Regions from separate parts of the Halopseudomonas oceani genome, predicted to be linked through region 1. Evidence: predicted binding sites of a transcription regulator. Region 1 holds the regulator's gene; each other region holds the start of a gene.

What was found. The regulator FliA, encoded in region 1, starts transcription of late flagellar genes. The targets are predictions, from matches to a motif close to CTAAAGTTTNNNNNNNNNNNGCCGNTAA.
Region 2: the regulator FliA is predicted to act here: its motif matches at 5,560-5,587, upstream of ACKPCU_RS10950 (methyl-accepting chemotaxis protein).
Region 3: the regulator FliA is predicted to act here: its motif matches at 4,891-4,918, upstream of ACKPCU_RS12640 (flagellar protein MotY).

What each region holds. Positions count from the first base shown of each region.
Region 1 is NZ_OY781932.1:3,272,139-3,282,393, reverse strand. Features, by position in the region: gene flhA (flagellar biosynthesis protein FlhA) at 2-2,107, shown strand; gene flhF (flagellar biosynthesis protein FlhF) at 2,176-3,537, shown strand; gene fleN (flagellar synthesis regulator FleN) at 3,570-4,397, shown strand; gene ACKPCU_RS15285 (RNA polymerase sigma factor FliA) at 4,394-5,131, shown strand; gene ACKPCU_RS15280 (chemotaxis response regulator CheY) at 5,355-5,732, shown strand; gene ACKPCU_RS15275 (protein phosphatase CheZ) at 5,754-6,548, shown strand; gene ACKPCU_RS15270 (chemotaxis protein CheA) at 6,704-8,995, shown strand; gene ACKPCU_RS15265 (protein-glutamate methylesterase/protein-glutamine glutaminase) at 9,117-10,238, shown strand; gene ACKPCU_RS15260 (flagellar motor protein) at 10,238-10,255, shown strand, end outside.
Region 2 is NZ_OY781932.1:2,293,501-2,303,755, forward strand. Features, by position in the region: gene ACKPCU_RS10935 (OprD family porin) at 1-1,070, opposite strand, end outside; gene ACKPCU_RS10940 (NADPH-dependent FMN reductase) at 1,284-1,883, opposite strand; gene ACKPCU_RS10945 (Na+/H+ antiporter family protein) at 2,075-3,394, shown strand; gene ACKPCU_RS10950 (methyl-accepting chemotaxis protein) at 3,843-5,477, opposite strand; gene rloA3 (retropepsin-like aspartic peptidase RloA3) at 5,747-6,373, shown strand; gene ACKPCU_RS10960 (DUF2058 domain-containing protein) at 6,424-6,951, opposite strand; gene ACKPCU_RS10965 (DUF2897 family protein) at 7,040-7,213, opposite strand; gene ACKPCU_RS10970 (TetR/AcrR family transcriptional regulator) at 7,280-7,912, opposite strand; gene ACKPCU_RS10975 (efflux RND transporter periplasmic adaptor subunit) at 8,139-9,107, shown strand; gene ACKPCU_RS10980 (efflux RND transporter permease subunit) at 9,104-10,255, shown strand, end outside.
Region 3 is NZ_OY781932.1:2,679,189-2,689,443, reverse strand. Features, by position in the region: gene ACKPCU_RS12660 (TRAP transporter permease) at 1-1,602, opposite strand, end outside; gene ACKPCU_RS12655 (TAXI family TRAP transporter solute-binding subunit) at 1,791-2,762, opposite strand; gene rnt (ribonuclease T) at 2,983-3,657, opposite strand; gene pyrC (dihydroorotase) at 3,691-4,725, opposite strand; gene ACKPCU_RS12640 (flagellar protein MotY) at 4,976-5,824, shown strand; gene ACKPCU_RS12635 (argininosuccinate synthase) at 5,977-7,194, shown strand; gene gloA (lactoylglutathione lyase) at 7,322-7,708, shown strand; gene ACKPCU_RS12625 (nitrate- and nitrite sensing domain-containing protein) at 7,746-8,597, shown strand; gene ACKPCU_RS12620 (deoxyguanosinetriphosphate triphosphohydrolase) at 8,584-9,912, opposite strand; gene ACKPCU_RS12615 (glutaredoxin family protein) at 10,026-10,255, shown strand, end outside.

The DNA.
Region 1 (10,255 bases):
AATGATGGGCACTATGCGGACCAACCTGGCCGGTTTGCGCCACGGCAGTCTGGGGATCCCTATTTTGCTGTTGGTGATGCTCGGCATGATGATGCTGCCGATCCCGCCGTTCCTGCTCGACGTTCTGTTTACCTTCAACATTGCCCTGTCGCTTGTGGTATTGCTGGTTGGCGCCTACGCCTTGCGCCCGCTTGACTTCGCGGTGTTCCCGACAATTTTGCTGGTAGCGACATTACTGCGTCTGGCGCTGAACGTCGCCTCCACCCGTGTGGTGCTGCTGTATGGCCACGAGGGGGGGGATGCCGCCGGTAAGGTGATTCAGGCCTTCGGTGAGGTAGTTATCGGCGGTAACTATGTGGTCGGTCTGGTGGTGTTCGCGATCTTGATGATCATCAACTTCGTGGTCGTCACGAAGGGTGCCGGGCGTATCTCGGAAGTGAGCGCGCGCTTCACTCTGGATGCAATGCCCGGCAAGCAGATGGCGATTGATGCCGATCTCAACTCGGGCCTTATTGATCAGGAACAAGCCAAGGCACGTCGTCAGGAAGTCGCCCAGGAGGCCGAGTTTTACGGCTCCATGGACGGTGCCAGCAAGTTTGTTCGTGGTGATGCCGTCGCCGGTCTGCTGATTCTGTTCATTAACGTGATTGGCGGCCTTGCCATCGGTATGGCCCAGCACGGCCTGCCGTTCGCCGAGGCGGGTCGGATCTACGTACTGCTGACCATTGGTGACGGCCTGGTGGCGCAGATTCCGTCGCTGCTGCTCTCGACGGCTGCTGCGATCATGGTTACCCGTGTATCGACCTCCGAGGACATGGGCGCTCAGGTGCAGCGCCAAATGTTTGCCTCGCCCAAGGCGCTGGCGGTCGCGGCGGCGATCCTTGTCGTCATGGGCTTGATTCCCGGCATGCCCCATTTCTCGTTCCTGAGCCTCGGGGCATTGGCTGCTGGTGGTGCCTACTTCATTGCCAAACGTCAGCAGGTCAAGGCCGAGGAAAAGGTTGAGGCCGAGCGTCAGCAGGCGCAACTACCCGCGGTACAGTCGCCCGAGACCCGTGAGCTGGGTTGGGACGACGTTACTCCGGTGGATATGGTGGGGCTGGAGGTCGGCTATCGGCTGATTCCGCTGGTTGACCGCAATCAGGGTGGCCAACTGTTGGCGCGAATAAAGGGCGTGCGCAAGAAGCTGTCGCAGGACCTGGGTTTTCTGATGCCGTCGGTTCACATCCGCGACAACCTGGATCTGGCGCCCAATGCTTATCGCCTGACGCTCATGGGGGTGGGTGTTGCCGAAGCAGAGATCTACCCCGATCGTGAGTTGGCGATCAATCCGGGTCAAGTGTTTGGCGAAATCAAGGGCGTGCCCGGCAAGGATCCTGCGTTTGGTCTGGATGCGGTCTGGATCGAGCCGAGCCAGAAGGATCAGGCGCAGTCGCTCGGCTACACCGTGGTGGATGCCAGTACCGTGGTCGCCACGCACATCAACCAGATTCTCCACAAGCATGCCCATGAGCTGATCGGTCACGAAGAGGTGCAGCAGTTGATGCAGGTGCTCGCCAAGGCCTCGCCCAAGCTGGCGGAGGAGCTGGTACCGGGGCTGATTTCCCTGTCGAATCTGCTCAAGGTGCTGCAGGGATTGCTGCAGGAACAGGTGCCGGTCAGGGATATTCGGACCATCGCCGAGGCCATCGCCAACAACTCGAACAAGAGTCAAGATACCGGCGCACTGATTGGCGCAGTCCGGGTCGCGTTGTCGCGCTCAATCGTGCAAAGCATTGTGGGGCTTGACTCTCAGCTGCCTGTGATCACGCTGGAGCCAAGGTTGGAACAGATGTTGCTACAGAGTATGCAGAAGGCCGGTCAGGGCGCAGACGACGGTATGTTGCTGGAGCCTGGCATGGCTGAGAAGTTGCAGCGCTCGCTGTCCGATGCCGTACAGCGGCAGGAAGTGCAGGGCAAGCCGGCAGTGCTGCTGGTGGCGGGGCCGATTCGAATGATGATGGCCAAGTTTGTCCGCTACGCAGCCCCGGGCGCCCATGTACTGTCCTACCAGGAAATTCCGGACAGCAAGCAGGTCACCATCATTGCGACGGTTGGCCAGAACTGAACTGCAGCACTCTGAATGAATGACAGCAGCCGCCAGCGGGCGGTGCCAGAAAAGCGACGAGGTCAGCCATGAAAGTCAAACGTTTCTTTGCCGCAGACATGCGCCAGGCGATGAAGCTGGTTCGCGATGAGCTGGGCGCTGATGCGTCGATCATCGCCAATCGCCGGGTTGCCGGTGGCGTCGAGCTGACCGCTGCGCTGGACTACGAGGCGCCCCGTCTGACCACGCCGACACCGGGTCTGGATACCGAATTGAAGAAGACCCAGGAGCGCATTGTTGCCGCCCGCGCCGAGCTGGAGGTGGGCGAGATGGCTTCCCACGACCAGCCGTTGGTCAATCGCCAGCTGTTTGGTGACAGCATGCGCCACGCGGCGCGTCAGGGGTCGGTAGAAGCCCGCGACCTGCTGGATCGTCTGATTCAGGAACCGGTTGAGCCGGCTGCAACCAGCGCGCGGCCTGCAGCGGCTGAAGCGGCGCCGGCTCAGTCTGGCGATGACGCTGGCCTGAGTGCGATGCGCGCCGAGCTTGCGGGTCTGCGAGAGATGCTTGAGTCGCAGCTGGGGGGGATGGCCTGGGGACAGCTCAATCAGCATAAGCCGAAGCAGGCTGGCCTGTGGCGACGGCTGACCCAGATGGGGTTGCCAGCTGAGGTCAGTCAGGATTTGCTGCGTCAGGTTTCTGACGTGACCGAGCCGCGTCAGGCCTGGCGTATGCTGCTGGCCTATCTGGCCCACCGCGTACCGGTGCTGCGCGAAGAGCCGCTCGATGCCGGCGGCGTGATCGCGCTGGTCGGCCCTACCGGGGCTGGCAAGACCACGACCCTCGGCAAGCTGGCTGCCCGCTACGTGCTTAAGCACGGCAGCCAGCACGTTGCTCTGGTGACCATGGACACCTACCGTATCGGTGCCCATGAGCAGCTCCGCACCCTGGGGCGAATTCTCAACGTGCCGGTCAAGGTAGTTGACGAAAAGCAGGATCTCAACGATGTGCTGGCCGATTTTGCCGGCAAGCGACTGGTGCTGATCGACACCGCTGGCCTGCAGGCCAATGATCCCTATCTGCGCGGGCAGCTTGATACGCTGGCTCGTCAAGGCCACCGTGTACGCAACCTGCTGGTGTTGGCCGCAACCAGTCAGCATCGGGTAATGAAGGCTGCCTATCACACCTACAAGGCTTGCGGGCTGTCCGGCTGCATTCTCACCAAAATTGATGAAGCAGCTACGCTTGGTGAGTCGCTGGGGCTGGCGATGGAGCAGGGTTTGCCGGTAGCCTATCTGGCAGATGGCCAGCGCATACCGGACGATATCAGCCGTGCTGTTGGGCACCAACTGGTCAGTCGTGCCGTCAGCATGGCTGGCAACGATGCTCCGGCAGATCAGACCATGGCCGACGTTTTTGCCGGTATGATGCATACCCAGCGGGCAAGTTAAGCAATTTCACAGAATTAAGGTAATCAGCGCAGATGGGCAGCAAACATCCGGTTCAGGTAATCGCAGTCACCGGTGGTAAGGGTGGCATCGGCAAGACCAACGTGTCGGTGAACCTCAGCCTTGCTCTGGCGGAAATGGGGCGACGCGTCGTTCTGCTTGACGCTGACCTTGGTTTGGCGAATGTCGATGTGCTGCTTGGTCTCAAGCCCAAGGCCACGCTGGCTGATGTGCTGGAAGGCAAGTGCGACCTGCGCGACGTTCTGGTCACCGGCCCTGGCGGCATCCGTATTGTGCCTGCCGCTTCAGGTGCGGCCAACATGGTCAGCCTCAGTCACCAGCAGCATGCCGGTTTAATTCAGGCGTTCAGCGAGATCGGTGACAATATCGATGTACTGATCGTCGATACCGCAGCAGGTATCGGTGATTCAGTTGTCAGCTTTGTGCGCGCCGCCCAGGAAGCGCTGGTGGTCGTCTGTGACGAGCCGACCTCGATCACCGACGCCTATGCATTGATCAAGCTGCTCAACCGTGATTACGGCATGACTCGTTTCCGCGTATTGGCCAATATGGTCGGCACGCCGCAGGAAGGTCGCATGGTCTTTGCTAAGCTCACCAAAGTGACAGACCGTTTTCTCGACGTCGCGCTGCAGTATGTCGGTGCGGTTCCCTATGACGAAGCAGTGCGCAAATCGGTTCAGAAGCAGCGCGCGGTATTCGAAGCGTTCCCGCGCAGCAAAGCCTCACTGGCGATTCGCGCGATTGCCCAGAAAGTGGATGCCTGGCCTTTGCCGGCTAACCCGCGCGGACACCTTGAGTTTTTTGTCGAGCGTCTGGTGCAGCCCACAGGGTCTGGTCTATGACAGCACAGGCTGGCGGATTGAGCATGTATACACGAGCACAGAGTTCAGCAGGAGAACAGGATCGTCTCGTCGAGCAATATGCTCCTTTGGTCAAGCGGATTGCCTATCACTTGCTGGGGCGCTTGCCATCCAGCGTTCAGGTTGAAGATCTTATGCAGGCGGGCATGATCGGCCTGCTCGAAGCCTCCCGCAAATTTGATTTCGGCAAGGGTGCCAGCTTTGAAACCTACGCCGGTATTCGCATTCGCGGTGCGATGCTTGATGAAGTGCGCAAGGGGGACTGGGCGCCGCGCTCGGTTCACCGCAATACCCGTATGGTCAGTGATGCGATGCGTGCTGTGGAGGCGCGACTTGGGCGTGACGCTAAAGATCACGAGATTGCTGCCGAGTTGGAAATGAGTCTCGAGGAGTACTATACGATTCTCAGCGACACCGCCGGCAGCAAGTTGTTCAGCTTTGATGACCTGCTGGAGTCGGGTGCGCCGGCCGATGTGCAGGGCGGGGAAGAGCCTTTTTCGGGGCTGCAGGATGAGCGCTTCAGGGCGGCTTTGATTGAGGCTATCGACAGTTTGCCGGAGCGTGAGCGGCTGTTGCTGTCGCTTTATTACGACGAGGAGCTTAACCTCAAGGAAATTGGCGCCGTACTGGGCGTCAGTGAATCGCGGGTCAGTCAATTGCACAGTCAGTGTGCTGCCCGACTGCGTTCGAAGCTGGTCAGTTGGCGAAATGATTGATTTTGTCGTCAACATCCGGACAATGCTCGGATTGCTCGACAGGTACTAGCAGTGTTGTGTCGGTCGCCAGGATGGTGACACGAAGGGCGCGTCCGATCAGTCTGCTGATGGCAGTCGATTGATCAGAGCTTCTTTTACGGCTTGTTTGGTTATTTGCGATGGGTTTCTGGGGTGCAGGCCTGCACATTCCCTGGTTTGTACGGAGGTCGACTTGGACAAGAACATGAAAATTCTCATCGTTGATGATTTTTCGACGATGAGGCGCATCATCAAGAACCTGTTGCGCGACCTTGGGTTTACCAACACAGCCGAAGCCGACGACGGCAATACTGCGCTGCCGATGTTGCAGAGTGGCAGTTTCGATTTCCTGGTGACGGACTGGAATATGCCCGGCATGAGCGGCATCGACCTGTTGCGTGCGGTGCGTGCCGATGAACGGCTCAAGCACCTTCCGGTGCTGATGGTAACGGCCGAGGCAAAGCGCGACCAGATCATTGAAGCCGCGCAGGCAGGCGTTAATGGTTATGTGGTTAAGCCTTTCACTGCGCAGGCATTGAAAGAAAAGATCGAAAAGATCTTTGAGCGAGTTCAGGCTAAATAATAATCAACCGGGGTACAGGTTATGGCTTTGAGTAAGGATCCCGGCCAGGCGACTGCTCAGGAATTTGAACATTCGCTGAAGGACAATGCGCACCAGCTGGTTGGTCACCTCGAAAGCGGCAACTTCGGTGAAGCGTTGCTGGTCATTCATGCGATCAACCAGGCGCGTGACCGCGGCCTCTACCACGAAGTGGGACAGCTGACCCGGGCGCTGCACAACGCGATCGTCAATTTTCAGATCGATACCACCCATGCGCTGGGGGCTGATACCGACTCGTCCAAAATTTCCGATGCGTCCGACCGGCTCGACTATGTGGTTCAGCTGACCGACAAGGCAGCCAACCGCACGATGGATCTGGTTGAGGTCAGTGCGCCCAAGGTCGGTGATCTGGGGCAGCAGGCTAGTGCCTTGAAGGCAGATTGGCAGCGGCTACAGCGCCGCGAGATGGCGGCCGATGAATTCCGTGATCTCTATCGCCGGGTTGGCGAATTCCTTGAGCACACCGAAAGTACCAGTAAGGATTTGTCGATCAATCTGAACGACATCCTGCTGGCGCAGGATTATCAGGATCTGACCGGTCAGGTCATCAAGCGTGTGATCACGCTTGTGCACGATGTCGAAGAGAGTCTGGTCAATCTGGTCCGTATGGCGGGGCAAGTCGACCGCATTACCGGCATCAACCATGGCGATACGCCGGAAGAGGCAAAAAAATCCTCCTCCAGGGGTGAAGGTCCGCAAATTCATGCCGATAAAAGGGAAGACGTTGTTTCCGGTCAGGATGAGGTCGACGACCTTCTGTCCAGTCTCGGATTCTGATGTCAGTTGTAGCTGCCGTGCATCAGGCGCGTCGGCAGTTTGACTGCCCAAGGTGGCAACCTGGCAGCAACGTTGAATGACGGCGCAGTGCCTGGACGCAAGTCCGTGGTGGTGGTGCGTAGTCTTCCGATAACACGCCCGAGGGGAGTGGGTGCATGAGTTTCGATGCGGATGAAGAGATTCTCCAGGACTTTCTGGTCGAGGCCGGCGAGATTCTCGAGCAGTTGTCCGAACAGTTGGTCGAGCTGGAAAACCGGCCTGACGACATGGATCTGCTTAACGCCATCTTCCGCGGCTTTCACACCGTAAAAGGCGGCGCTGGCTTTCTGCAGCTCGATGCCCTCGTTGCCTGCTGTCATATCGCTGAAAACGTGTTCGACATTCTGCGCAAGGGTGAGCGAACGGTTTCCCCCGAGTTGATGGATGTTGTGCTGCAGGCGCTGGATACGGTCAACGGCATGTTCGCCCAGGTTCGAGAAAGCGAAGAGCCTACGCCTGCAGACCCGGCATTGCTGGCAGCACTGTCGGCCCTGGCTCAGCCCGCTTCGGCCGACGAAGTTGCTGCGGCACCTGCTGCCGTCGAGAAATCCGAGCCTGAAGCCGAGCCGGTTGAAACGGCCGCCCCTGCAGCTGCGGCTGACGGCGATATTACTGACGACGAATTTGAGCAGTTGCTGGATGCCCTGCACGGCGATGGCAGTGCGCCGACTGCGGCAGCCAAGGCTACCCCCGAGCCAGCCGCCAGTGCGGCATCCGACGAGATATCCGACGACGAATTTGAAGCGCTGCTGGATGAGCTGCATGGCGCAGGTAAAGCGCCCTCGGTCGCGGCTGGCGCCGCTGCACCTGCCGATTCGTCCAAACCTGCCGCTGCCGGCGGAGACGAAATTACCGACGACGAATTCGAAGCGCTGCTTGATCAGCTGCACGGCAAGGGCTCTGCGCCCGGTGCTGTTGAAGCGTCCGCTGCGCCTAGTTCGCCCGCCGCGCCCGCAGCAGACAGTGCGCCAGCGGCTGCCGGCGGCGACGATCACATCACCGACGATGAGTTCGAGGCGCTGCTTGATCAGTTGCACGGCAAAGGTTCTGCGCCGGGCCTGGCCGAAGACAGTGCCGGGGCCAGCAAGCCAGCCGCGAAGGCGGAATCAGGCACCCCCCCTGCAGCCAAGGCACCTACACCTGCAGCCAAGCCCGACGTCAAACCCGAGGCCAAGCCGGCAGCGAAGGCTGCGGCGCCTGCTGCAGCCAAGGCTCATCCTGCTGGCGAGGCACCAGCTGCCGATACCACCGTGCGAGTCGACACTGCGCGGCTTGACGAAATCATGAACATGGTTGGTGAGCTGGTGCTCGTGCGCAATCGACTGGTGCGCCTGGGCGTGGCCAGTGGCGATGAGGAACTGGGCAAGGCTGTCGGCAATCTGGATGTGGTCACTGCCGACCTGCAAATGTCGGTCATGAAGACTCGGATGCAACCGATCAAGAAGGTGTTCGGGCGCTTCCCGCGGGTTGTTCGTGATCTGGCGCGTAACCTCAAGAAGGAAATCAATCTCGAGCTGATTGGCGAAGAGACCGATCTCGACAAGAACCTTGTCGAAGCGCTGGCTGATCCGCTGGTTCACTTGGTGCGTAACTCGGTTGACCACGGTATTGAGCTGCCGAGCGAGCGTGAGGCTGCCGGTAAACCGCGAACTGGCAAGGTGGTGCTGGCTGCTCAGCAGGAAGTGGATCACATTCTGCTGACAATCGTCGACGATGGGCGTGGGATGGACCCGGAAATCCTTCGTGCCAAGGCCGTCGAGAAAGGCATGATGGAGAAGGATGCGGCTGATCGGTTGAGCGATTCCGAGTGTTTCAACCTGATTCTGGCACCAGGTTTCTCTACCAAGACCGAGATTTCCGATGTGTCCGGCCGCGGTGTTGGCATGGACGTAGTCAAAACCAAGATTTCCCAGCTCAATGGCACCATTAACATTGAGTCTACTAAGGGGCAGGGCTCGCGCATCGCGATCAAGGTGCCGTTGACGCTGGCGATCATGCCAACGCTGATGGTCATGCTGGCCGATCAGGCGTTCGCGCTGCCGCTGGTTAGTGTTAACGAAATCTACAGCCTGGATCTGTCACGCACCAACGTGGTGGATGGTCAGGAAGTCATTATCGTCCGCGATAAGGCGCTGCCATTGTTTTATCTCAAACAGTGGCTGATGCCTGGCGTGGAAGATACCAGCGATCATTCGGCGGCCAGCGTAGTTATCGTTTCTGTTGGTACCCAGAGAGTCGGTTTCGTGGTTGATCAACTGGTTGGCCAGGAAGAGGTTGTCATCAAGCCGCTTGGGCGGATGCTGCAGGGCACTGCCGGTATGGCCGGGGCAACCATTACCGGCGACGGTCGCATTGCTCTGATCCTGGATATTCCCAGCCTGCTCAAGCGGTATGCGCGGCGCATTTGATCGTCTTGCCGGAGGCGTAAGCCTGCGGTAAGGGTGTATCGAGTGCCCTTTGCGGAGTAGCACAACCCCGCAAAGACAGTGATGAATCATTTCATGTGCAGGATGCAGTTCAGGAGAGGGTATGGCGGTTAAGGTTCTGGTGGTCGACGATTCCGGTTTCTTTCGCCGCAGGGTGACAGAGATACTGGCCGGCGATCCACAAATCCAGGTGGTCGGTACTGCCAACAATGGTCGTGAAGCCATCGATCAGACGCTGGCGCTGCACCCGGATGTGATCACCATGGACTACGAGATGCCGGTCATGGACGGCATTGAGGCGGTGCGCCAGATCATGCAGCGCTGTCCGACGCCGGTGATCATGTTCTCCTCGCTAACCTACGAAGGCGCGCGCGTCAGCCTGGATGCGCTGGATGCTGGCGCCGCCGATTATCTGCCGAAGAACTTCGAAGATATTTCGCGTAACCCGGACAAGGTCCGGCAGATGCTGTGCGAGCGGGTCACTGCATTGGCCCGCACCAATCGCCGATCGCTTGGTCTGCATTCCTCCGCTGCGTCCTCGACATCTTCTGCGCCTGGCTCGACTTCGCGTCCGGCTTCGGGCCTGTCGAGCACTGCTACCGCGCGTCCAACGGCTGCACCCGCGCCCGCTGCGCCGGTGAAAAACAGCCCTGCACCGCGCAAGCGCAGCTACAAACTGGTTGCTATCGGCACCTCTACCGGTGGCCCGGTTGCGCTGCAGAAGGTGCTTACCCAGCTTCCTGCCAGCTTCCCTGCGCCGTTGTTGCTGATTCAGCACATGCCAGCAGCCTTTACCAAGGCGTTTGCCGAGCGTCTCGACAAGTTGTGTCGGATTTCGGTCAAGGAGGCAGAGGACGGTGACGTGCTGCGCCCAGGCCGAGCGCTGCTTGCTCCGGGGGGCAAGCAGATGATGGTGGATTCGCGGGGTGTGGTGCGTATTCTGCCCGGTGATGAACGCCTGAACTACAAGCCCTGCGTGGATGTGACCTTTGGTTCGGCCGCCAAGGCGTTTCAGGATAAGGTGCTGGCTGTTGTCCTGACCGGGATGGGGGCCGATGGTCGTGAAGGTGCTCGCATGCTCAAGCAGGCCGGCAGCTCGGTTTGGGCGCAGGACGAGGCAAGCTGTGTGATATACGGAATGCCGATGGCTGTGGCCAAGGCAAACCTGGCTGATGGCATCTACAACCTGGATGAGATCGGCCGCTATTTGGCTGAGCTAGGCTGATGGATATCCTCAGTGTT
Region 2 (10,255 bases), 980 kb from region 1:
TCCCACTCGCTGCCATCATTGCCGGCTACCTTGAAGTTGTCACCGCTGACATAGCGGGCAAATGCGCTCAATCCGGGGACGCCCAGCGATGCAAAGTTGATGTCGTAGCGCGCCTGCCAGGACTGCTCATCGGCGCGGGTGAAGTCGAGGATCTGCACATAGTTGACGATGTACGGATCGGTCTCGGCCAGGTATGGGAAGGCGGTATCCCCGTCACTGTCCTGATAGCCCAGCCGGAAAGTGTGCGGGCCGGTGGCTGCGGACAATGTCAGTGAGGTCAGTTGGTGGTCAATGTCGATGGGCTGGTTGCCATCGTCACTGCTATCAAACCAGGCAAGGTTGACGCCGAGCTTCCAGTCACCCACCGGCTGGGTGTGAATCAGGTTGATCAGGTTCTGGTTGTAGACGTCCTGCAGTTCCGCACGCCAGAGCCCAATGGTGGTGTTTTTACTGTTGAAGGCGTAGCTACCGCCCAGGTAGTTGAAGCGGTCAGAGGCGCCGCCAACGGTGGCGCGTATGTCTTCACGGTTGCTGCTGTTGCGGTAGTTGACCTCACGCAACTGGCCGGCCTGAATATCGAGATTCTCGATTTCGTTCATGGACAAACTGGCGCCAGTGAAACTCTGCGGGAGAAGGCGGGAATCGCCGGAGCTGACGACTGGCAGTTTGGGCATCAGGCCGCCAACCTTGAGGACGGTGTTGGACAGGCGCGCCTTGAGCGCGGCGGTGGCTTCGCTATAGCTGCCCTTGCCTTCATCACCATAGCTGTTGGCCAGCAATCCTGAGCCGGCGCGCTCGTCATCGGAGTCCAGCTTCAGACCGAGGCCAGCGTAGACGTCGACACCGAATCCCAGTGCGCCAGGGGTGTAGCCGGATTCTGCTTTGAAGATGAAGCCTTGGGCCCATTCCTCGGCCTTGGACTGTGCACCGGGGTCTCTGAAATCGCGATTGAAGTAGAAATTGCGCAGTTGCAGGGACGCGGTGGCGTCGTCTGCGAATCCCGCGGCCTGGGTGTTGCCGCAGGCAATCGCCGCGGTAACGGCGAGCGCTAGGGGAGTCACATGCTTCATTGTTATTCTCCTGATGTGAGGTGTGGCATGGGTTACGCCGAGGAAAATAAAGCACGCGACTGCACGCCTGACTTTACGACCATCGTCGAACTGTCATGCGAGTGTCTTGAAAATGCAGTGAATCAGCAGGCGTGATGGCTCTGTTCCGAGCCTTGCAGGCCGCCGCCCGGACGGTAGGATGACGGCCTGTACTTTAGTCTAATGCGGCCCTGATCAGGACATGCCGTTGGCAAAGGCGGGGTTGCTCATGTCAATCAAGGGACGGATGCTTGCCAGCGCGCGGGTGTAATGCAGCAGTACATCGAGATTGTAATCGAGTCGCTGACGCAAGCGCTCGTCGGCCTGGGACTCTGGCGTTTCGCCGTTCATGACATGGTTAACGTCACGTACGATCAGGTGCTCCGGGATGTAGCACAGGCGGCAGTTCTTGTAGCTGGAAGCGCGCAGTTCGCTGATCGGGAATGCGCCGCCGACACTCGCAGAGATGGCACCCAGCATCGCGGGTTTGTGGGCCAATTGTGCCTTGCTGGCGTAGAGGAAGAAGTTCTTGATCGCCGGGCAGGCCATTCCGTGCCATTCCGGCGCTAGAATGATCGCCGCATCCGCAGCGCTTAGTTGTGCTTCGTATTCAGGCCATCGGCTGTCCTCTTCACTTGGCCACAGCGGCAAAGGCCCTTTGCCCAGATCAATAACTGAAACCGCCTCGGCGTCCAGGTTGTGGGTGCTGATCAGTGTTTGACGGATAAAGGCGGCGACCTTGGCGGTCTGGCTATCGGTGCGGCTACTGCCGGCGACAATGGCGATGCGTTGCATGACGGGCCTCAATGACGTGATGGGGGGCTTACTGTACCTGATCCTGGCACGTTGGTGCCTTTGGTCAGCGCTCTTTGACAGTGGCAGGGGAGTGGGGCAGAGTACGCGGCCTTCGGGGTGCCTCGTTTGGCGCCGGGTTGTGGGGCTTGCTGCAAAGGGGCGGCAGGCGACATGAAGATGGGGAGTCAGAAATGAATGCAGTAGTAGCGGCTGTCGCCGTGATGCTGGTGCTCAGCCTGTGCCGCGTGCATGTGGTGGTTGCCTTGATTTTTGGTGCGTTGACCGGCGGTCTACTGGGCGGCCTGGGTTTGGAAACCACCCTGAGCACCTTCCAGTCCGGGCTAGGCAAAGGGGCCAATATTGCGCTGAGCTACGCGCTGCTGGGGGCGTTTGCCGTAGCGATTGCCAAGTCTGGTCTGGCCCATGCGCTGGCGGACAAGGGGCTTGGTCTGGTCGACAGTCGACGCGACGGTGGCGGCGGCGTGCTCAAGCTGATGCTGTTGCTGGTGCTGCTGGCCGTTGCTATCTCCTCACAGAACATCCTGCCGATTCACATCGCGTTCATTCCGCTGCTGGTGCCGCCGTTGTTGTTCGTGATGGCGCGGCTGAAGCTGGATCGTCGAGCCGTGGCCTGCGTGCTGACCTTTGGTCTGATCACGCCCTACATGTTCCTGCCGGTCGGTTTTGGCGGCATCTTCCTCAATGACATCCTATTGGCAAACGTGGCGGAAAGCGGCGCCTCCGTTGAGGGTATCAACGTCATGCACTCGATGGCCCTGCCGGCGCTGGGCATGCTGTTTGGTCTGCTGGTGGCAGTGTTTGTCAGCTACCGCAAACCACGGCATTACGATGAGCAGCGAATCAGTGAAGTGGAGCGCGCGGAAGCCAGCTACAACCCGATGTCGCTGCTGGTTGCGCTGGGCGCAGTGGTCGCCGCGTTCGTCATTCAGCTTTGGCTGGACTCCATGATCATGGGCGCGCTGGCCGGCTTCGTCATTTTCTCGGTATCGGGTGTCGTGCGCTGGCGTGAGGCCGACGGGGTATTCACCGAGGGCATGAAGATGATGGCCATGATCGGCTTCATCATGATTGCTGCTGCCGGCTTTGCCGAGGTCATGCGTGCGACCGGTGCGATTGCTACGTTGGTTGACAGTTCTGCGGCGATGATTGGCGACAACCGGGCGCTGGCAGCACTGCTGATGTTGCTGGTCGGGCTGCTGATTACCATGGGCATCGGCTCATCTTTTTCGACCATACCGATCATTGCAGCCATTTATGTGCCGCTGGCGATGCACCTTGGCTTCAGTCCGGCGGCGATCGTTGCTCTGGTTGGCACCGCCGCGGCGCTGGGTGATGCCGGTTCTCCTGCCTCCGACTCGACCCTCGGCCCGACTGCGGGTCTGAACGTGGACGGCCAGCACAACCACATCTGGGATACTGTGGTGCCGACCTTCATCCACTACAACCTGCCGCTGATTATTTTTGGCTGGATTGCGGTGATGGTGCTGTAACGCATTCAGGCACAAAAAAGCCCTGCTCGGGAAACCGGGCAGGGCGTTTTTGTGGTTCTTTGCGAAGTTTGGGCCAGTGCGACAAGGGGGCGAGGCAGTTAACCGAATGCGCGAATGGTTGGGTGTGCACCGGGGTTGGCCCCGTTTACGCGGGCGAGTAGCGCAGGGCTGGCGGGAAAAAGGACGGCAGCCTGTTTGAGGAGCGCAGCGACGAGTTCTGCCGGCCCCGGCTAGACCGAGCAACGCAGCGAACCCGAAGGGCCGCGTAGCCGGGTGCCCGGGCAAGCGGTCCCCTTTGGCTCGCCGTGAAGGCGAAAGACTGACACAACAACCGCGCATGCATTAAACGGTAAGCTGCAAGTGGAGGCTCGCACTGACCCTCCGCGATGAATCACAAAAAAGCCCAGCCCGGGAATCCGGGCTGGGCTTTTTTGCTGTGGCAGGCCGATCAGACTTTGAAGCGGCGTACCAGTTCGTCGATCTGACGACCCAGGCCAGCCAGGTGCTGACCTGCCTGCGCTGTTTCGCGGGCACCATCGGTAGTTTCGCGAGCTAGCTCGGCCGCTTCGGTGACGTTGCGGTTTACGTCTTCAACCACGGTCGATTGCTGGGTAGTGGCGCTGGCAATCGAGGCGTTGAGCGCAACCAGTTGCTCCATCGATTGAGCAATCTGCTCCAATGCTGTGCCGGCCTCATTGACCTGATCCACGCTGGCCTGGGAGTGGCGGCTGCTCTCATTGATCACACCGACCACCGTTTGGGTGTTGGTCTGCAGCTTGCTGATCATGTTGTGGATTTCTTCGGTCGACTGCTGGGTGCGCTGGGCCAGATTGCGTACCTCGTCGGCAACCACTGCAAAACCACGTCCCATCTCACCGGCACGCGCTGCCTCAATGGCGGCGTTCAGCGCCAGCAGGTTGGTCTGCTCGGCGATGTTGCGGATGACGTCCAGCACGGAGGTGATTTCGTTCGCATCGGTGGACAGGGTTTCCATGTGCTGAACAGCGGTGTTGACGCTGTCGGACAGCAGACGTATCTCGTGGATGGTCTGCTCGACCTGCTGGCGACCGTTGGCGGCACCCTGGTTGGCGTTCTCGACCTCTTGGGCGGCGGCGTTGGCGTTCTGAGCCACGTCCTGCACACCGTAGGTGATCTCGTTGATGGCGGTGGCCATCAATTCCATGCGCTCGGACTGGCGGCTCATGTCGCGCAGGCTGTTGTTGCTGATCTGATCCAGTTGCTGGCTGGAGCTGATCAACTGGCGGGCGCTGTCACCCAATTGACCGATGATGTCGGCCAGGTTGCGATTGAAACGGTTAAAGTAGCTGGCGATCTGGGACAGCTCGTCATGGGCATCGTCATCCAGGCGACGGGTCAGGTCGGCTTCACCGCTCGCGATGCCGCGCATGGCGTTGACCACCTTGTCCAGCGGTTGCGAAATGCTGCGCCCGATGATGAAGAGCAGGGCGAACATTACCAGCGTGATGATCAGGGCCGTGATCAGCGAGGTGTACAGTGCTTGCTGGAATTTGGCTTGCAGGGCATCGATATAGATGCCGGTACCGATCATGTAACCCCAGGGTTTGAACAGCTTGAACGCAGCGATCTTTTGCGATGGTTCCTTCTCACCCGGCTTTGGCCAGTTGTACTGGAAGCTGGCGGTGCCTTTGTCTCTGGCCAGTGCTACCATTTCGCGGATAACGCTCACGCCGTCGGTGTTCTTGGCTTCGGACAGGTCCGTGCCGACGGTCTGTGGCGCCAGCGGATGCATGATCATGATGTTGTCGAGGTCGTTGACCCAGAAGTATTCGTTGCCGTCGTAGCGCAACGCCGAGAGTGCTTCCAGGGCCTGTTGGCGAGCCTGCTCACCGGTGAGTTCTCCACTGACTTCCTTCTTGTGGTAGTACTCCATCAAGTCGTGCGCAACCTCGACGAGATGTGTTGCCTTGGTGACCTCGTCCTGCTTCATTTCGGTATGGAGGTGGGAGAGGGAGAGCCCCTCGGAAATGATAGTACTGCCCAGGGCAATAATCAGGATCAGCCAGATCCTCTGACTGATTCGAATGTTGCGCAACAGCTTCATGTAACCTCCACACGCCTAGTGGTGATGTCTATTATTTTTTTATGCCTGCAACGAATCCTGTTCGCAGTGGCGTTGTATCTCAGTGTCGGCCGAATCCGTCAAAACCTGAGCGGTATTTTCCCGTCATCCGTGCTGGCGATTTGACTGCATGCGCGCCGGGGTTGCAAGAGGTTATCTGTTTTTGTGATCTTTACTCATAAGGCGCGTGGCACTGCGCGCTCTGTCTCGCCGGCAAAAAGGCCGGTGGTTAATCAATGTAAGGGTGTCTCATGCGGTCAGTATTGAAGTTGGCGGGTCTGTCGGTTGGTCTGTTGTGTGCTGCGCTGGGCGCAGGCGTCGCGCATGCGGCGGATGAGGCTGTGCAGTTCGGTCCGCGGGTGGTTGGCTGGATCGAGAAAGGGTTGATTCTGCCGGAGTACACGGCGGTCAAGATCAAGGTGGACTCAGGTGCTCTGACCTCGTCCATGCATGCAGTCAACCTGGAAGAATTTGAGCATCACGGCAAGGAGTGGGTTCGCTACGATGTGCCGGTACGCGATGCCGATACTGACGAGATGGTCACCATGCACTTTGAGCGGCCGGTCTTTCGGCGGATTCTGGTACGCGGTGCTGGGGGGGCGGATCGCCGGCCGGTGGTGAAGATGTCGATCTGTATGGGAGATCGGGTCTACGAGGAGCAATTCTCGCTGCGCGATCGCGGCGACATGAACTATCCGGTATTGATCGGTCGTCGCACGATTGAACACGTCGGCCTGATCGACGTATCCAGAACGTTCATGCATAAGCCGAACTGCTCCGAGGATGACTATGATCAGGAGCGCCAGCGTCAGCATGATCGCGAGGAAAATGGCGCGGGCAACCAACCGGTTGAATCCGCTACGGAAGCAGACGCCTGATAAACGAATCCGCCGCGCCAGGACGGGGTGCCTGGCGCGGCCGATTCGCCTTACCACATGAGATCGTCAGGAATCTCGTAGCCGGCGTAGGGATCATCCTCGGCGGCGCTTTCTTTCTTCACCTCGGCCACATGCACCGGCCAGTGCGGTACGCGCTCGCGGACCTTTTCGGCGATGTCGATCGGAATCAGTACAAATCCGCCTGACAGGCGGGTAATTCCGAGCCGGCCTCGGCTGAGCAGAGCAAACTGCTCTTCGGTGACATGGATCTTCTTGATCTTGTTCTTGCTGACGAACTGATAGGGTGTTTCGCCGCCAGCGCGATCGACTACGTTCTGCTCGATCATCTGCTTGGCCTGCGCTTCGGCTGCCTTGCGCGCGGCCTCTGCCTGGCGCTGTTGATTCAGTTCGCGGTCACGTTCGGCCTTTTGTTCGCGGGCTTTCTGCGCGGCGCTTGGGGTTTTCTCGCCGGCTGGTTGAGCCTTGGCTTCTTTCTTTTTGGCGCGCTGCGCCTGCTTGAGTTTCTTCTCGTCGACCAGTCCGGCCTTGAGCAGTTGAGCTTGCAGTGAATTGACCATGGTTTGTCAGCGTCGTAATGATGACGGCATCGCGAAAGCGACGCCTGGTTGAAGTCTGGCGTTACAGGCGCCTAGTCTACCGCGTTGTTCAGCGCTTTTCTTCCTCGGCTTCCTCTGCCTTGAGCTGTGCTTCGCGTGCCTTGACCTTGGCCAGGGTTTCCGGGCTGACGCGGTTGCTGCCAGCGTTGTCACGCAACAGCAGCAGGCTGCCCAGCACGCTGCCGAAGGCCAGTGCCATGAATAGCCATCCATACCAGGGCATGGGGTACTCCTCAAGTGTATGAGTAGTCATCATGGGCGCTGATCCCGGGGATGGCAAGCAACTGCCTCAGGCGCGCAGTGACTGGTTTAGCATCTGCAGGGTGAAGTCGATCATCTGCTCTGGTGACGGCTGATTGTCTTGGCAGGGGTCGTGCTGGCGGGTCTGCAGGATGACCCCGTGCAGCGCGCCGCGCAAAAAGTTGGCTGTCAGCAGGGGCTCTGCGGCCAGCTCAGGGTTGAGGCTGCCATCGGTAATGCCATCGTGGATCGATTGCAGCATGCAGGCCATTGACTGCTCGTAGCAGTGCGCCAGTTCGGCGCTTTGCTCGTCGCTGTCGACCAGGTGTGCAAAGGTGCTGGCGTCGGTCAATACATCAAAATAATCCGGGCACTCGATGCTGAATTGATAGTAGCTCCGGCCGATCCGCTTGAGTTGCTCCAGGCCGCTGCCGCCCGCTGCCTGTGCGCTGTGGAAGCGCTCCAGCAGGCGTTGCCCGGCGCGCAGCATCAGGCCGCGCATGATTGCCGCTTTGTCCTTGAAGTACACGTAAAGCAGCGCCCGGCTGAGTGTGGCTCCGTGCGCTATCTCGTTCATTGAGGTGCGCTCGTACCCTTTGCTGAAGAAGCACTGTTCGGCACTGTCCAGGATGCTGTCCCGGCGTTCCTGTTTTTCCCGTTCTCTGCGTTCGGTAGCGCTCATCGGTTTTCTCGATTGCGGTGATGAAAAACATTTTGCCAGTTATTGACAATGTGTCAATGTCTGACAAAGTGTTAATAAGGTTTGTCTTTCCGGGAGCAGGATGATGGTCAGAGCATCGGGTTGGCAAGGGCGGCGCTGCCGCTTGTGGGTCCTGGCGGCAGTCGCTGGCTTGGCGGTTGCCGGTTGTCGCGGCGAGGGTGGGGAGTCTCCAGGTGTTGCAGCACCCGTGGCTGTTCCGGTCAGGGTGGCAGAGGTTGCGGTCGGTGCAGGGCAGCAAGCATTGCGCTTTGCCGGTAGCGCGCGGGCTCGGCAACGCGCGAGCCTGACCTTTCAGGTCGGAGGCACCTTGGCAACGCGGCCTGTAGAGATCGGTCAGGCGGTCAAAGCAGGGGACGTGCTGGCAACGCTCTACAACCCGCAGCTCGGACCGGCACGTGATGCGGCGCGTGCCCGGCTGGCCGAATTGCAGGCCCAGGCCGCACAGGCACGTCGGGATTTGCGAAGAGCCGAGCAACTGTTCCAGCGCGGCGTACTTTCGCAGGCTGATCAGGAGCAGCAACAGGCGCGTCTTGCTGCCCTAGAGGCTGGTGTGCGCAGCGCCCGCGCCAGCCTGCAGCAGAGTGAGCAGTTGAATGGTGAGACCCGTCTGCGAGCCCCCTTTGACGGCAGTATCGAGGCCTTGCTGGTCGAGCCGGGTGAGTTTGTTGCCGCCGGTCAACCGGTCTTGCAGATGGCTGCTGGCGACGGCATGGAAGTTGAGGTGCTGGTGCCCGCAGCGCTGCTGAACGGTTTGGTAGTTGGATCTCCGGTGCCAGTCTGGTCGGTGCTGGCAGATCAGCCGCTATCGGGGCGGGTGGCCGAGCTTGGGCGCGGCGCCTCGCTAGGGTCGGTGCTGTATCCGCTGGTTGTCGGTCTGGACGGGCCGGTACAGGCTGGCGATGCGCTTGAGGTCGGTCTGCAGCCGGCTGATGCGGAAGCCCTGAGTGTGCCGTTGGCCGCTGTGATGCGCTCTGCTGCTGGTTTGTCGGTATTTCGCCTGACTGATCAGTGTGTGGAGCGGGTCGCCATTGATGTCGACGGCTTTGAGGGTGAGCGTGCCCTGCTGCGAGACGGGCCCCTCAGCGCTGGTGATCAGGTGGTGTATGCCGGCATCAGTCGGTTGGCTGACGGTGACACCGTGGAGCTGCTGCCATGAACCTGCAACGGCTGATGCGCCCACGGCTGCTGGGCATGGTGGTCGTCATGCTGGCGGTGCTCGGGGTTGCGTCCTACCTGACGATGGCGCGCCAGGAAGACCCCAGCTTTCCATACCGCGCAGGCCTGATCACAGTGGTCTATCCGGGAGCCGTGGCAGAGTCGGTGGAGCGGCTGCTGCTGGAGCCGCTGTCGGATGAGTTGTCGCAAGTCTCCGAGGTCGATTTCATCCGCGCTACTGCGCGCACCGGCGTGGCACTGGTCTCGGTCATGCTGGATGACACGATCTACGACACCGATGCGGCCTGGGATCGCGTGCGGCAGGCCATGACCCGGGCGCAGCTCTCGTTCCCTGACGGGGTGCGGAGTATGGAGCTGGATGACCGACTGCTGGACATTCCGGCGGTTGTGCTGGCGGTGCGTGGCGATGCCTCGGTGGTGCGCCTGAGTGATGAGGCCGAGCGCCTCAAGCGGCAGTTGATGGATCTCCCCGGGTTGGCGCGGGTCGAGCTGTATGGTGACACCGATGAGCAGATCACCATCGCGCTGCGCGATGCGGAGCTGAGCAGGTTGGGTCTGTCGCCGCAGATGCTGTCAGGCCTGCTGGCTCAGCGTAATCAGGTCATTCCAGGTGGTTTCGTGGTGGTTGGCTCCCAGCGCCTGGGCGTGCTGCCGAACAGTGAGTTCGTTGATCTGGCCGCGCTGAAGGCAACCCAGATCCCGTTGCCGCAGGGTGGCAGCGTGCCGTTGGCCGCGATTGCTGATATCTGGCGCGGTCCGGTCGAGCCGATTGGTGAACGGGCCTGGTTTGACGGTGATCAGAGCGTTCTGGTCGGACTGATTCTGGAGCGGGGCCAGGTGGACGCGATTCGTTTTGGCGAACAGCTGCGTACGCGGCTGGATACGCTGCGCCCCGAGTTCGCACCGCTGCGGATCGATGAAATGTTCTTTCAGCCCGATCAGGTCAAGGAGCGGCTGGATGGCCTGGAGCAGAACCTGCTCAGCAGTGTGTTGATCATTGTCGCTGTGGTGTTGCTGGGGATGGGCTGGCGGATGGGGGTTCTGGTGGCGGCGATGCTGCCATTGGTCGCGCTGATCAGTCTCGGTCTGTACGACCTTGGCGGTGGCATTCTGCACCAGATCGCGGTG
Region 3 (10,255 bases), 590 kb from region 1:
TGCACCGACGATAATGCCAGCGGTTGCCGTGGCAATGCCGATTCCGATCATATTGCGGGCACCGGCTACCAGGCCCTGCCAGAGCTCATCGAACCCCTGACGCACCGCACTGCCGGTATTGCCTTCGCCACGGAATGCTGCCATCAGGGGGCGCTGGGTGAGCATGATGACAATCATTAATATGGTCGCCCAGAAGGCAGACAGCCCTGGCGAAAGATGCTCAACCATGAGACACCAGATCAGCACGATCACCGGGAGGATGAAATGCAGCCCGGACATGACGGTGGGACGGGTCTGCGGCAGGTGAACGACCGGGGAGTTGGGGTCATCCAGCTCCAGCTCGGGATAGCGCGAGCCGATCTTCAGTAGCCCGACGTATACAACGGCCAGCGCGCCGGCGATCACCCAGCTGGCGGCGTCTCCTAATGCTGGCTTGAGCCAGCCAAGGCCGTAATAGACCGCGAACGAGAGGGCCATCAAGAGCAGAAGGCCGGTAAGGAAGCCGATGATCTTGCGCAGTAGCGGACGTGGCGGGTTGCTGCTCTGCAGGCCCTGCATGCCAGCCTTGACCGCTTCGAGGTGCACGATGTAGATCAGCGCGATATAGGAAATCAGCGCCGGCAAAAAGGCGTGTTTGATCACCTCGACATAGGAAATACCGACATACTCGACCATCAGGAACGCCGCGGCACCCATGACCGGTGGCATGATCTGGCCGTTGACCGAGGAGGCCACTTCGACGGCGCCGGCCTTTTCGGCAGAGAAGCCCACACGTTTCATCATCGGAATGGTAAACGTGCCGGTAGTGACGGTGTTGGCAATCGACGACCCGGAGATCAGGCCGGTCATGCCGGAAGCGACGACAGCCGCTTTTGCCGGGCCGCCGCGGTAATGACCCAGCAGGGAGAACGCAACCTTGATGAAATAGTTGCCGGCTCCGGCCTTATCCAGTAGCGAACCGAATAGAACGAATAGAAAGACGAAACTGGTGGAAACGCCAAGGGCAATGCCAAATACACCCTGAGCGGTAAGCCACTGATGGTTGGTCAGTGCTTCCAGACTGACCCCGCGGTGGGCAAGGATGCCCGGCATATAGGGACCGGCTACCGAGTAGATGATAAAGACCAGCGCGACGATCATCAGCGGTGGACCGAGCGCCCGGCGGGTGGCTTCCAAAAGCAGAACCAGACCGGTCACCGCGACTATCACGTCCTGGGTTGTCGGTCTGCCGGGCCGTTCTGCCAGCTCGGCGTAAAAAAGAAAAAGATACGCGGCACAAAAGGCGGCAATCAGCGCCAGAATCCAGTCGACGACCGGGATGTATTCTCGGGGGGAGCGTTTGAACGCGGGATATGCCATGAAGCCGAGAAACACGGCAAAGGCCAAATGAATGGAGCGCGCCTCGGTACTGTTGAAAACCCCAAAGCCGACCAGAAAGGGCAGTGGCGAGGCAATCCAAAGCTGAAACAGCGACCAGATGGCGGCAATACTCATCAGCAGATTTCGGGCCGCACCAGTGGGTTTTCGGGCACCGGTGTCACTGGTTGCTACCAGATCCTCAAGTTCGCTGTTGAGTTCGTTGGCGTCGCTTGGTTGGCTCATGGCTGCGCGCTGCTCCTTTGCGTTTTGATTGTGTTGTGGCAAGCATGTTGCCTGCGCGGCGTGTCTGTGGGCGCCGCGATAAGCACGAGGTCTTGTGGACGCTCGTCCAAGGCTGCCGAAATGGCGGCAGCAAAGTAATCGAGTTGTTGAAAGCAAACGGGCCACCCCTGAGGGTGGCCCGTTTCGCGTTACATCCAGCCGCGTTCTTTGTAGTAGCGGATTGCGCCTTCATGCAGCGGAGCAGAGAGGCCGTCCTTGATCATCTCTTCTTCCTTGAGGGTCGCAAACGCGGGGTGCAGGCGCTTGAACCGGTCGAAGTTCTCGAATACCGCTTTGACTGTCTGATAGACGGTTTCGGCGTCAGTGGCGGTCGAAGCCACTAGGGTGGCACGCACCCCGAAGGTTTCGGTGTCCGCATCATTGCCACGGTACAGACCGCCGGGAATGATCGCCTTGGCGTAGTAAGGACGTTCGCTGATCAGCTGATCAATTTCGGGACCGGACACGGAAACCAGATTGGCATCAACAGTGGTGGTTGCTTCCTGGATCGAGCCATTCGGGTGGCCAACGACGTAGACCATTGCATCGATGTTGTTGTCGCCCAGGGCCGCGGCCTGTTCTGCTGCATCCAGCGCGGAGGCCAGCGCGAAGTCATCCACCGTCCAGCCCAGAGCTTCCATCACCACGTCCATGGTGTCACGCTGACCGGAACCCGGGTTGCCGATATTGACGCGCTTGCCCTTGAGGTCCTTGACGCCCGCAATGTTGGCATCGTTGCGGGCAACGATGGTCAGTGGCTCGCCGTGCAGGGCGAACAGCGCACGCATGTCGGTGAAAGCGCCGTCGGCCTCGAAGCTCTGGATGCCTTCATAGGCCTTGTATTGGATGTCTGACTGCACCACGCCCATGTTCATCTCACCGCCGCGAATGGCGTTGACGTTGGCGACCGAGCCGCCGCTGGACGGGGCGTTGCAGCGAATGCCATGTTCGGCAGAATTGCGATTGAGCAGGCGGCAAACTGACTGGCCTACCACGTAGTAGACGCCTGTCTGGCCACCGGTACCGATGGTGACAAAGGTCTCTGCGACAGCGGGCGTGGCGCTGAGTGAGGCATACCCAATAGTGGCCGAAAACAGCAGGGCAAGGGATTTGCGCATCATGTGAAATAGCTCCTTTTTCTGATTGTCAGTGGCTGCTGCCATCGTACAGCTAGCCAGTGTGGGAGGCCCGATCCCGCTTCAGGGCCGAACACGTTTACCTTTTGCAGTGTAGTGGATGAATTGAGTTTCATCAGGACGATAACCGCAGTGTCGCGGTCGGGCAAGTCTGCAACAGAAGCAACAACCCGGCCATTGGGCCGGGTTGTTAGGTGGGAAGGAGTTACTCGACGGGAGGCCAGCCGCCCATCTCTCGCCAGCGATTGACGATGGTACAGAACAGGTCTGCGGTCTTTTCGGTGTCGTAGCGTGCTGAATGGGCCTCGCGGCCGTCAAAGTCGATACCGGCAGCGCTGCAGGCCTTTGCCAGCACTGTTTGACCGTAGGCCAGCCCGCCCAGGGTGGCAGTATCAAAACAGGAAAACGGATGAAACGGGTTACGCTTGATCTGGGTACGCTCAACTGCTGCGTTGAGAAAGCCGAGGTCGAAGAACGCGTTGTGCCCGACCAGCACGGCCCGTTTGCAGCCAGCTGATTTCACAGCCTTGCGGATCTGCTTGAAGATCTCGGTCAGCGCATGTTCTTCAGTGACAGCCTGGCGCAGCGGGTGATCGAGCTTGATGCCGGTGAACTCCAGCGCAGCTTGCTCAATGTTGGCACCCTCAAAGGGTTCAATTCGGAAGAAACTGGTGTGATCCGGGTAAACCAGACCGTCTTCATCCATATTGATGGTCGTCGCCGCTATTTCCAGCAGCGCATCGGTGGCGGCGTTGAAACCACCGGTTTCAACGTCAATGACCACCGGTAGAAAGCCGCGAAAGCGGTAGGCCAGCGGTGACTTGGTCTTGCCGCTGGGCGTGGCGTCCTGTTCTTCGCCATCAAAGTCAAACTCGCTCACGAAATATCCCTTGCTGTCGATGGGTAGATAGGATCAGACCAGGCGCCAGCGAATCTGTTCGCCGGCACGCAGTGGAACGATGCATTGATCGCCGAAGGGCAGTTGCTCGGGGACGGTCCAGCTGTCTCGCTCAAGTGTGATGCGATCAGTGTTGCGTGGCAAACCGTAGAAGTCCGGGCCGTGGAGGCTGGCAAAACCTTCCAGCTTGTCCAGTGCGCCAAGTTCATCGAAGGTTTCGGCGTACAACTCAATCGCGGCGTGGGCGGTATAGCAGCCGGCGCAGCCGCAGGCGGCTTCCTTCGCGTGGCGGGCGTGCGGCGCCGAGTCGGTGCCAAGGAAGAACTTGCTGGAGCCTGAAACTACGGCATCACGCAGGGCTTGCTGGTGAGTCTGACGCTTGAGTACCGGCAGACAGAACAGGTGCGGGCGAATGCCGCCAACCAACATGTGATTGCGGTTGAACATCAGGTGATGAGCGGTGATCGTAGCGCCCACGTTGTCGGAGGCGTCCTGCACGAAGGCAACGGCATCTCCGGTGGTAATGTGCTCGAACACGACCTTGAGGGCGGGGAAACGCTCTACTACCTTGACCAGTTGCTGATCAATAAATGCCTTTTCACGGTCGAAGATGTCGACTTCGGCGTGGGTCACCTCACCGTGTACCAGCAGCAGCATGCCAACGTCAGCCATTGCCTCCAGCGCAGGGTAGATGTTCTCGAGTGCAGTAACGCCAGACTGGGAGTTGGTGGTCGCACCAGCCGGATACAGCTTGGCGGCGACAACCTGACCACTGGCGTGCGCCTGACGGACAATCTCGGGAGAGGTGTGATCGGTCAGATACAGCACCATCAGCGGCTCGAAGTGTGACCCGGCAGGGCGTGCGGCAAGGATACGCTCACGGTAACCGGCGGCCTCGGCGGCATCACGAACCGGTGGCACCAGGTTGGGCATGATGATGGCGCGACCAAAGGAGCGCGCTGCATCTGGCACGGTGTGCTGCAATACGGCACCGTCGCGCAGGTGAATGTGCCAGTCGTCCGGGCGGATGAGCGTCAGGCGGTCGGTCATGCGGGGGATTCCAGTCCAGATTTGATGCCGCAATGCTACCCCAATCGCCCCAGCTTTGACACTCCGCAGGTGCTGCCGACTATTCGTGGCGGGTGGACGTCTATCGCCGCCAGCAGGTCGCAGTGCTGCGGATCGCCATCAGATGCATCTTTTTTCTGTCAGGGAATAAAGTTTTCCGATTGGCCGCCGATGAAGCAGGCAAGAGAAGTCAGCGTTCGCCCACCTGGTGGCGGCACATCTGGAGAGACGAGTGACACGAGCCCCTCTGGTCATGTTTGTCGGACTGTCAATGTCCGCTCAGGCAATGACCTTTCAGACCCGCATGGAAGACGTGCAGTGGCAGGTTGAAGGGGATCAGTTTGCCTGCCGTTTGAGTCAGTCCGTGGCGGGCTACGGGGAGGCGAGCTTCGTGCGTCGGGCGGGCGAACACCCCGAATTCGAACTCAAGGCTTGGGACAGTCCGATGCGTCCCGGTGCGGCACAGGTCTTTAACGATCCGCCGCCGTGGCGTCCCGGTACAGCCGCCCAACCGATTGGGCAGATTCAGGTCGGCGCCGGGACCTACACGATGATGGCTCCTTACGAACAGGCCGGCCGCATGCTGGCAGGGCTGGCTTCTGGTTTGCAGCCGACCATCATGCGCAGCAGCCAGGTAGGGGGCGATCAGGTTCGGGTGGTGGTTTCCAGTGTCGGATATCAGCAGGCAAGACGGGACTTTCAGTCCTGCATAAGCAAGTTGCTGCCAATCAGCGCGGCGCAGGCGGCGCAAAGTATCATCAGCTTTGGCTCGGGCGGGAGTAACCTGAGTGCCGACGCTAAAGCCAGACTCGATGCCATCCTGCAGTATATTAAGGCCGATGAGAGCCTCAGCGGCATCATCCTAGATGGGCACTCAGACAATCAGGGCAACCGCCTGGACAATCGCGAGCTATCTCGTCAGCGGGCGCTTGCCGTGCGTGACTATCTGACGGCCCAGGGGGTCGATGAAAACCTGTTCAGCATGCGTTTTCATGGCGACAGCTATCCGTTGGCGAGCAACCGCACTGAGGAAGGGCGCGCGACTAATCGCCGGGTCATGTTGCGGCTGCAGCACAACTGACGCACAGCCTACCATTCAACCGTATCGAAACCGCATCAGACCCTAAAGTTGCGGGTCTCTCCCCTGTGAATCCTGCCACTCTGGCGCTAGAATAGCGGCTTTCGCCGATTCCCCACGGGGTGGCGTTTTAGTCTTGCTTAAGGGAGCACGTAATGGCAGAAGTCAACAAAGTCGTCCTGGCCTATTCCGGCGGTCTGGATACCTCGGTCATTCTCAAGTGGCTGCAGGAAACCTACAACTGCGAAGTGGTCACCTTCACTGCCGACCTAGGTCAGGGTGAGGAAGTAGAACCTGCACGCGCCAAGGCTCAGGCCATGGGCGTCAAGGAAATCTACATCGACGACCTGCGCGAAGAGTTTGTTCGTGACTTCGTGTTCCCGATGTTCCGCGCCAACACCGTTTACGAAGGTGAGTACCTGCTGGGTACCTCCATCGCTCGCCCGCTGATTGCCAAGCGCCTGATTGAGATCGCCAACGAAACCGGCGGTGATGCCATTTCCCACGGCGCGACTGGCAAGGGTAATGACCAGGTGCGTTTCGAACTGGGTGCTTACGCGCTCAAACCGGGTGTGAAGGTGATTGCTCCCTGGCGCGAGTGGGATCTGCTGTCGCGCGAGAAACTGATGGATTACGCCGAGAAGCACGGCATTCCGATTGAGCGTCACGGCAAGAAGAAGTCTCCCTACTCGATGGATGCCAACCTGCTGCACATCTCCTATGAAGGTGGCGTGCTGGAAGACACCTGGACCGAGCACGAAGAAGACATGTGGCGCTGGACCGTCTCTCCGGAGAACGCACCTGACCAAGCCACGTATATTGAGCTGAGCTACCGCAACGGCGACATCGTCGCCATCGATGGCAAGGATATGACCCCGGCTGAAGTCCTGACCTACCTGAACAAGGTTGGCGGCGCCAATGGTATTGGTCGTCTGGATATCGTCGAAAACCGCTTCGTCGGCATGAAGTCCCGTGGCTGCTACGAAACCCCCGGCGGCACCATCATGCTGAAAGGTCACCGCGCCATCGAGTCCATCACCCTGGACCGTGAAGTTGCCCACCTGAAAGACAGCCTGATGCCGAAGTACGCTGAGCTGATCTACAACGGTTTCTGGTGGAGCCCGGAGCGCATCATGCTGCAACAGATGATTGATGCGTCCCAGCTGAACGTGAACGGCGTAGTTCGCCTCAAGCTGTACAAGGGCAACGTCATCGTGGTCGGTCGCAAGTCTGACGACTCGCTGTTTGACGCCAATATCGCCACCTTTGAAGACGATGCCGGTGCCTACGACCAGGCCGATGCGGCAGGCTTTATCAAGCTGAACGCACTGCGCATGCGCATTGCTGCTGGCAAGGGCCGCAAGCTGCTCTGATCGGCGCGACAAGGTGCCTGAATGACGCCCGGCGAAAGCGATTTCGCCGGGCGTTTTCGTTTATCTATTGCTAGCGGTAGTGCTTAACCGGTAGCTTTGACTGCATCGACACGCAAGGGTAGCGATCATGCGAATTCTGCACACCATGCTCCGGGTCGGAGATCTCGAAAAGTCCATCGCCTTTTACACCGAGGTGCTTGGCATGACCCTGCTGCGCCGCAAGGACTACCCTGAGGGGCGCTTCACCAACGTATTCGTCGGGTACGGCAATGAGGCCGAGCATACGGCGCTTGAGCTGACCTGGAACTGGGACACCGCCGCCTACGACCTGGGCACCGGTTACGGGCATATTGCGATCGAAGTACATGACGTCTACCTTGCTTGTGAACAGATCAAACAGGCAGGCGGGAAGGTAGTGCGCGAGGCCGGGCCAATGAAACACGGAACCCGGGTACTGGCGTTTGTTGAAGATCCCGACGGATATCGAATCGAACTATTGTCTGCGGGGGCATGATTTAGCGCAGTTGCTATGCCGTCATGGAGGGCAGGGGATGGCAGCGGTATTTGGAGCAATCGTTGTGCTGGTGCTCGCCGTCTGGTTCGCTATGCGACGGCTGCAGCAACGCAGGAGGTGTGCGGCACTGCATCTTGCTGTCTCACAGATACGTCTGTTGCGCCAGTTGATCGAGCAGGTTCAGCGTCACCGAGGGCTCCTGTATGGCGTATTGTCTGGCGAAGGCAGTCTGGAGGCACGTCGTTGGTCGGTAAATCAGCAAGTGAACCAGCTGCTGGAGACCTGTCGCTTGCACCAGCCAACGCTGCATTGGTACGGCACCTGGCATGCGGTACTGGCGTGCTGGGCCCAGCTGGAGGAGGGTGACGACCAGGCCGACCCCGAGCAGATGCTGCTCGCGCATAACGAAATGATTCGCAACCTGTTGGCGACCGTGGCGGCGCTCGCTGACCGCTACGATCTGGTTTGCCTTGGCCGGCTCGCGCCGCAGTCGGAAGGGTTGTGGCTGGAGCTGTTGCGCAACACCGAGCTGGTCGGGCAGTCCCGGGCTATTGGTACCGGCATAGTCGCCAATCGACAAAATCTGCAGGTATGGCGAGCACAGCTTGCAGCTTTGAGCTCGCAAATCCGTGAGATGTGTTACGCGGCGCTGGCGCGTCTGGCGTCTGATCCAGAATTGCGGGGGCTGGTCAGTCAGCCAGTGCGAGCCGCGGAGGATTCGCTCGACGTCCTGCTGGAGCGAATCCGTGAGCTACTGGAACAGCAGCCTGATCCGGGCTTCAGTTCCATCGACTACTTCCAAACGGCCACCCAGGCCTTGAGCGCCCAGCTGCTGCTGGTAGACATTCTGCTAGCGCGGCTGGAGACGCGCGCACTCAGTTGCGACTGATACCTCGAATTTGCGCCGCCATTTCGGCTGCGTAGAGGTCGGTCATACCGGCAATAAAGTCCAGTACGCGCAGATAGCTGCGGTAGGGAGGCCAGTCCGCTTGCGGGATGGTATGGCCCAACAGGTCCAGGATGCGCTGGTGTTTGAAGCTCAGATTCTGACCGGCGTGCAGCTCGTTGACCGCACCACAGAATGCATCGAGCAAGGTTTCCAGTGTGCTGTAGGCGCCGATTTCGTGCAGCGTCTTGCGCTTGTCCTGAAAAATCCGCTTGCGGGCCATTTGCTTGGCATCAAGCACGCAGCGTCGGGCGGCGCCATGCATGTGCTCGACCAGGTCTCCTTCAAGTTCACCGGCGAGCAGGGCAGGCTGTTGATCAATGAAGGCCTGGGCTGCGGCATTGACCAGATGCTCGATGGCTTTGCCGCGCAGAATCGCCAGGCGACGGCGCTGAGAGTCCTGTGGCCCCAGCTGTCGATAGGTTTCAGGCAGATCGTCGCCCACCAGGTCAAGTAGCACGCGCTCAACTTCAGCGTAGGCGAGCAGGTCCATTTCCAGCCCGTCTTCCAGGTCGATCAGCCCGTAACAGATATCGTCCGCCGCCTCGACCAGATAGACCAGTGGGTGGCGACTAAAGCGCTGGTCATCCTGGGTGGGCAGCCCCAGCTTCTCGGCTATCTGCTTCAGCAGGGGATATTCGGCCTGGTAGCAACCAAACTTGTTCTTCTTATAACCCAGTGTGTCGGCATGCCGAGCCGTCCAGGGATATTTGAGATAGGCCCCGAGGGTCGCGTAGGTCAGGCGCATTCCCCCTTCAGCCTGGTGGTACTCAATCTGGGTAAGGACCCGAAAGCCCTGCGCATTGCCTTCGAAGTGGAGAAAATCGTTGCGTTCGGCGTCGCTTAGCGGGTCAAGCAGGCCACGCCCGGCTGCCTGTCTGAACCAGTGGCGAATGGCGTCTTCACCGGAGTGCCCGTACGGTGGATTGCCTATATCGTGGGCGAGGCACGCGGCCTGAACAATGACACCCAGATCGGCTGGCTGGCACCATTCTGGCAACTGCCCGCGCAGCATTTCGCCGACTCGCATGCCCAGCGATCGGCCAACGCAGCCAACCTCCAGGCTATGGGTCAGACGGGTGTGGATGTGGTCGTTACTGGATACCGGATGGACCTGGGTTTTCTTACCCAGCCGGCGGAAGGCGCCGGAAAAGATGACGCGGTCATGATCCTTGTGAAAGGGCGTGCGGCCCAGTTCCTCATCGCTGGTAAAGGTCTTACCCAGCCGCTCGCGGCACAACAGTGTTTCCCAATCCATAGAGCTCTCCCGGGACGATGTAGTGAGTATGTTGGATGCGCAGGAGGCTGCCAAGTCGGCAGACCGGGGCAAACAAGGTAGAATGCGCGTTTTCCCAGTCTTGATGCGTACCTATGATCCAGCTCAGTCTTTATGGCACCCTCGGATGCCACCTCTGTGATGCAGCCCTTGCCGAGCTGGCGCCGTTGGCCTCCAGCGTGCAGGTCAGCCAGGTTGATATTGCGGACAGCGATGAGCTCATGGCGCGCTACCAACTGCGCATACCCGTGCTGCAACGCGCTGATACCGGCGCCGAACTGGATTGGCCGTTTGATCTGGCGACTCTGATGGACTGGCTGGCTGA